2 regions of the Clostridium sp. LBM24168 genome follow, and region 2 is predicted to be linked to the other one. Evidence: a T-box and tRNA genes for the amino acid it is inferred to sense, from the RefSeq annotation. Region 2 holds a T-box; the other holds one or more tRNA genes.
What was found. A T-box is a leader RNA that pairs with one kind of tRNA and senses whether it is charged. The one in region 2 lies ahead of proS (proline--tRNA ligase), so its partner is inferred to be a tRNA-Pro.

Region 1: it has a tRNA-Pro gene. The T-box ahead of proS (proline--tRNA ligase) is inferred to sense a tRNA for this amino acid. The anticodon was not compared.

Annotation. Positions count from the first base shown of each region.
Region 1 is NZ_CP196861.1:2,074,341-2,077,778, reverse strand. Features, by position in the region: gene ACSVC9_RS10215 (YsnF/AvaK domain-containing protein) at 1-38, shown strand, start outside; gene ACSVC9_RS10210 (glycoside hydrolase family 25 protein) at 302-1,132, shown strand; tRNA gene ACSVC9_RS10205 (tRNA-Pro) at 1,290-1,365, shown strand; gene ACSVC9_RS10200 (hypothetical protein) at 1,436-1,732, opposite strand; gene ACSVC9_RS10195 (phosphodiester glycosidase family protein) at 2,044-3,051, shown strand; gene ACSVC9_RS10190 (hypothetical protein) at 3,085-3,438, shown strand, end outside.
Region 2 is NZ_CP196861.1:2,512,310-2,515,747, reverse strand. Features, by position in the region: gene leuB (3-isopropylmalate dehydrogenase) at 1-367, shown strand, start outside; gene ACSVC9_RS12440 (Ldh family oxidoreductase) at 463-1,572, shown strand; T-box leader at 1,618-1,831, shown strand; gene proS (proline--tRNA ligase) at 1,879-3,315, shown strand; gene pepV (dipeptidase PepV) at 3,330-3,438, shown strand, end outside.

The sequences.
Region 1 (3,438 bases), 440 kb from region 2:
AGATAGTGGATAATAATAAAGATCATAGTTTCCATTAAGAAATTTATAAAATAAAAGAACGTCTCATAAATCATGTATGATTTATGAGACGTTCTTTTAGGAGGATAATCATGTTGAACAAAAAATGATACCATAATTTCTGATGTCTGCGTTTTAATATTTTTTAGGCCGTTTATGAATGTAGAAAATGCCAGTAGTCTTATCATACATACTATGTCTTAAAGAAGGAAGGAATGAGCACAAATCACAATATTAGCAAATTTTTAAATCAATAAATATATTGAATCAAGGGGGAGATTCTATGATAAAAGGTGTTGATATAAGTAATTTGAATGGAACAGTAAATATGAATCTGATTAAAAATGCAGGTAATTCTTTTGTTATAGCTAAAGCTACCGAAGGAAGTACTTTTGTAGATAAATTTTATAGTTACAATATTAAAAATGCCAGAGCCTTAGAACTTATTACCGGAGCCTATCATTTTGCCAGATTTACAACTAAAGAGAAGGCAATCAAAGAAGCTAATTTTTTTAAGTCCATTGTAGCAGAAACAGAACCTGATATTGTAGCACTTGATTTTGAACAGAAAGTAAATGGAGATATCACAGATACATGTTTAGCATTTATGGATGCTGTATCTGATATTGCTCCAACACTTATTTATTGTAATCCTAGCTGGATTAAGGACCATTTGAATACTAGGATAACTAAGTATCCTTTATGGATAGCACACCATGAAGTCTTGTCTCCAACCTTCGCCTTATGGACTGATTATACTCTGTGGCAATTTACTGATAAAGGACAGATATCCGGAGTAAATGGATATATAGACCTTAACTATATGGTAGAAGATTTTTATAATTCAATAAAAGGAGGCAAGAAGAAGGTGGATAATATTGTTATTTACAATTATGGACCAGATCAGAGGAGTGCAGAGATGTTGGCCGATTATCTTAATTGTCCTACAATATCCAATAGCAGAAAATTTGATTTCAGCCAGATTAAAAATGTGTATGCAGTTGGTGGAAATTCAGGGCAATATACAAATTATTTAACTAAATTGATTTCTGGATCAAACAGATTTGAGACCATGCAGTTAGTTCTTAATTTCATAAAAAATAAAGGTAAGTAAAATAGTATACAGATACTGTCGGATATGTATTTGTAAGAATGAATTCTTTACTAAATTATTTTAATATGTTATCATGTTGTATGGCAGCACAGTTAAAGCAGTATCTGAGGTGCCTTTAGCTATACTGTCAGCTTGAAATTTTTATTTTTTTGCATATTGGGGTGTAGCACAGGTGGTAGTGCGCAAGTTTCGGGAACTTGAGGTCGCAGGTTCAAGTCCTGTCACTCCAACCAGTACAGTAAATAAAAGGGACTGGATCAGCTTTTATTAAAAGCTATTCCAGTCTTTCTATAGTTTTATTAGTTAATCATTTGTGATATCAATTTTAAGGGATTCTTCTACATATAAACTATCAATATCTATTTCATTATTTTTAATTTTAAATTCAGCTAATCTATGTATAGTAGTATCTCCATACATAGGAACATTTTCTTCACTTTCCAGAATATATTTTACATTATTGCTTGAAGGATTTATAAATTTGTGAATTGACCAGATTCTACAGTAATTTTTAGTGTTTTTAGTTTGTATTATATTGGTTTCCTTTTTATCGTTATTGTAAGTAAAAGTGTGCTCGTTATCCCATACTTTAATTTCCATTATAATTCTCCTCTCAATATTTAATATTATTATATATATATTATTGCATAATAAATTACATGTAAAGTTTATATGCATATAAAAATTTTATAAAATATTATATTTGTATTATAGCAGGTAGCTGATAATATTTACAGATATATTATAATATATCTGTAAATATTATGTTGGTTAAAATGCATGATTTGAGTGAAAATATGTTACTATAATAGTAACAATTTTTATATAGTATTATTAATACATCTATTTAAAAAATAAGTTATTTATTGTACAATATTGAGAGATATAATTGTAGAAAGGAAAATTTACGTATGAGGAGAAAAAAATCATCAATTAAAGTCAAAAAGCCTATATGGAAAACTATTTTAGTGTTTTTTGTCTTTGAATTCGTATTCACTGCAATTACAGCTCCATTTCTTGTATTCCATGGACCTTTTAAAAATGTTACAAGGACAGTAGTTGGTGCAGCTATGACTACATTGAGCCATCAATATATTGCAAGATTGTTTTTATCTGATGCGGAAATAAAGCAGATACTGGGTGGAAATGAAATAGATAGTACAAAACAGCAAAATATAGGTCTTTCTAAATTTACTAATAATCATGATAGCAGTATAGAAAGGGAAGATATAAGTGATGGTAAAAAATTCAAGGGATATATCCTTATAATTCATGATCCTACGAGAGTTAAGGTTGGATATAGTAAAAAGTTAGGTATATCAGGAGAGTTAACAAGTAATATCGGGAAGGATAAGAATGCTGTAGCAGCAATAAATGGTGGAGGATTTACAGACAGTTCGTCGGAAAACAGCGAATGGACAGGCACTGGGGGGAAGCCGATTGGGTTACTTATGAGTGGAGGAAAAATTATATATAATGATATAAGCAATTCTGATTCGAAACATGAAATCATGGGAATCACTGAAGAAGGACAACTTATAGTTGGATATCATAGTATGAATGATATTAAGAAGCTTAAAGTAATGGAGGCTATATCTTTTGGTCCGGCATTAGTTATAAATGGGAATGGGACGATAAAATCTGGTGATGGTAACTGGGGAATAGCTCCAAGAACTGCAATAGGACAAAGAAAAGATGGATCAATACTTCTTCTTGTTGTAGATGGGAGACAGAGTAAAAGTATAGGAGCTTCTCTTAAAGATATTCAGAATATAATGCTGCAATATGGTGCCATAAATGCTACGAACCTGGATGGGGGCTCTTCTTCTACTATGTATTATGAAGGTGAGGTCATTAATAATCCTTGTGATCCATTAGGGGAAAGATCAGTGCCTTCTGCTGTTTATGTGGAGCAATAGACAGTGGTATGAATAATTAAAGGGGAGTGTTAGATGAAAACTTTTAGAAGAATTATAATATGGGCTATTATATCGCTAACGATACAATTTGCAGGATTATTCTATATAGATAATTATTTTTTATCTTCCAAGACAGATATTAAAACAAAGAAAATCATAAGAAGTGAACCCAAAAAATCAGATATTTTAATAAACATACCTGATAATGCCCAAGACATAAGCTCGTCTTTTGATGGTAGATATATAGCTTATTATGATGGAAATATACTTGACATTGTAGATACAGGAACAGGTGATAAAAAACAGGTAAAATTTAAAGATGGAGTTAAAGTTTCGTTTTATAAATGGCTTCCAGATAGAAATAGGATGCTTATAGTGGAAAAAGAA
Region 2 (3,438 bases):
ATTTGATGTAATTGTAACTGAAAATACCTTCGGTGACATATTGAGCGATGAAGCGTCCATGCTTACGGGTTCTCTGGGTATGCTTCCCTCTGCAAGCCTTGGAGACGGCAAGGTTGGAATCTATGAACCCATACATGGATCAGCCCCTGATATTGCAGGACAGGACAAGGCAAACCCGATTGCTACGATTATGAGTACGGCTATGATGCTAAGATACACTTTCAACATGGATAAGGCTGCTTCTGATATAGAAAATGCAGTATCCAAAGTATTGGATGAAGATTATCGTACACAGGACATCATGGAAAAAGGCAAGAAATTGATTGGAACTAAGGAAATGGGATATTTAATAGCCAATGCTATTTAAAATCACAACAATTTCTGGTATTTTACACTAATCTGTATTATTATAAAAGTAACTTTGTAGAGGTTTAATCTGTTAAACAATGTAGGAGGGGAAAAATGGCATATACAAAAGTTGAGTATGAAGGCTTGAAAAAGATGTGCAATATTGTTTTTGAAAAATTTGGTTTTAGCGCTGAAGACAGCAAAACTATAACAGATGTACTGCTGCTTTCAGATTTATTTGGTATTGAATCTCATGGAATTCAAAGACTTGTGAAATATTACAGTGAAATAAAACAGGGATTGATAAAGGTGAATTCAAGTCCTAAAATAATTAAAGAAACACAAGTATCTGCAACTTTAGATGGCCAGGCAGGTATGGGTCAGCTTACAGGTAAAAATGCTATGGAAATGGCAATTCAAAAAGCCAAAAATTCTGGAATAGGTATGGTAACTGTTAGAAATTCTAATCACTATGGCATAGCTGGATATTATGCTAGAATGGCTGAAAAGCAAGGGCTGCTTGGTATATCGATGACAAATTCTCCTGCAGTTATAGTGCCTACTTTTGGTAAGGAAGCCATGCTTGGTACAAATCCAATTGCTATATCTATGCCGGCAGAACCATATCCATTTTTAATGGATATGGCTACAAGCGTGGTTACAAGGGGGAAGGTTGAAGTTTATCATAAGAGAAAAGAACCTCTTCCGGATGGATGGGCTTTAGATGCTGATGGTCAGGATACTATAAATCCGGAGGATATTTTGTACAATGTACCAAGACATCTTGGTGGTGGAATAGTTCCCCTTGGGGGTTCAAAAGAACTTACCGGAGGACACAAAGGATACGGATTTGCACTTACGGTTGAAATGTTTACTGCAATTCTCTCGGGTGGACTTACCGGAAATTATGTTCATCTTGATGGAAAAAATGGTTCTGGTACATGTCACTATTTTTGTGCGATAGACTATGGCGTGTTCGGAGATAAAAAATCCATAGAAAGTAGTTTTTCAAAGTATCTTGATGAACTTAGAAATTCAAAGAAGGCGGAAGGTGCAGTTAGAATATATACTCATGGTGAAAAAGAAGTTGAGGCCTACAATGACAAAATGAAAAATGGAATTCCAATCAATGATAGCACACTTGGAGAAATATATAATATATGTAAGTATTTTAAAATAGACCCACATGATTATGTAAAAAAAAGTATATTAAATTCCTATTGACAATATAAAATTCATATTTTAATATTAAAAGTAGGTTTTCGTTATATATAAACAAGGAAGAGGACTAGTAAAAATAATTTCTTTTTAGAGAAAAAGCGGTTTGGTGAAAGCTTTTATGGAATTTGTTTTGAACCTGCCTTGGAGTTCTGTAATGTAAAAATTACAGCGGCATTTTGTCGTTAAAATTTGAGAGAATGTATTTAACTATATAAATGTGTTAATTCAGGGTGGCACCGCCGATATAACCTCGGTCCCTTTAGTGGGATTGAGGTTTTTTATTTATTATGAGACAGGAGGAATTTGGTAATGTCAAAATCAAAAAAGATGGTAAAGGAAATAACATCAAGAGATGAGGATTTTGCACAATGGTATACTGATATAGTGAAAAAAGCGGAATTGGCTGACTATTCCAGTGTAAAAGGGTGTATGATAATAAGGCCTTATGCATATGCAATGTGGGAGAGCATACAAAAATATCTGGATAAAAGATTCAAAGAAACAGGACATGAGAATGTGTATATGCCAATATTTATACCAGAGAGTCTTCTTCAGAAGGAAAAAGACCATGTTGAAGGTTTTGCGCCAGAAGTGGCATGGGTTACACATGGAGGTGAAGAAGAACTAACTGAGAAATTGTGTGTAAGGCCTACTTCAGAAACTTTATTTTGTGAACATTATGCAAAGATAGTTCAATCATATAAGGATCTTCCAAAATTATATAACCAGTGGTGTTCTGTAGTGAGATGGGAGAAAACTACCCGCCCATTCTTGAGAACGACCGAGTTTTTGTGGCAGGAGGGCCATACCATACATGAGACAAAAGAAGAAGCTGAAAGTGAAACTATAAGAATGTTGAATATATATGCAGAGCTCTGTGAAAATATGCTTGCCATACCTGTGCTTAAAGGACAGAAAACGGAAAAAGAAAAATTTGCAGGCGGAGAAGCGACTTATACTATAGAAGCTTTAATGCATGATGGAAAGGCACTTCAGGCAGGTACATCCCATTTTCTTGGACAGAATTTTGCTAAATCCTTTGATATGCAGTATTCGGACAGGGAAGGAAAACTTCAATATGTTTACCAGACCTCATGGGGAATTACAACGCGTTTGATTGGTGCAATTATAATGGTACATGGAGATGACAATGGACTTGTACTTCCACCTAGAATAGCTCCGATACAGGTAGTTATTGTCCCTGTTGCACAGCATAAGGAAGGAGTACTTGAAAAGGCAGATGAATTGAAAGAAAAAATTTCTGAAATTGCCAGAGTAAAGTTGGATGACAGCGACAAGATGCCGGGTTGGAAGTTCAGTGAGTATGAGATGAAAGGAGTACCTATACGCCTGGAAGTTGGTCCTAAAGATATTGAAAAGAATCAAGTTGTACTTGCAAGAAGGGATACAGGAGAAAAAATATTTGTTCCAATGAATGAAATTGAGCAGAAAATACCTGAACTTTTAAATGACATCCACAATAATATGCTTGAAAGTGCTAGAAAATCTGTTGAAAGCAAGACACATACAGCTTTAGATATGGATCAATTCAATGATATAGTAGAGAACAAGACCGGATTTGTAAAGGCCATGTGGTGTGGAGATAGGGCATGTGAAGATAAAATAAGGGAAGAAATTGGTGCTACTTCGAGGTGTATGCCATTTGATCAGGAAGAGGTTTCAGGTACATGTGTATGCTGTGGTAGAAAAGCCAAGAAGCTTGTCTACTGGGGCAGAGCTTATTAAAAGGAGGGCCATTTATGAAAATAGATAGAAGAGTTGATGAGATCAAGGATGATATAATAAAATCCATTCAAGAAGTTGTTAGAATAAGGAGCGTTACAGATGAAGCAAAACCTGGAATGCCAT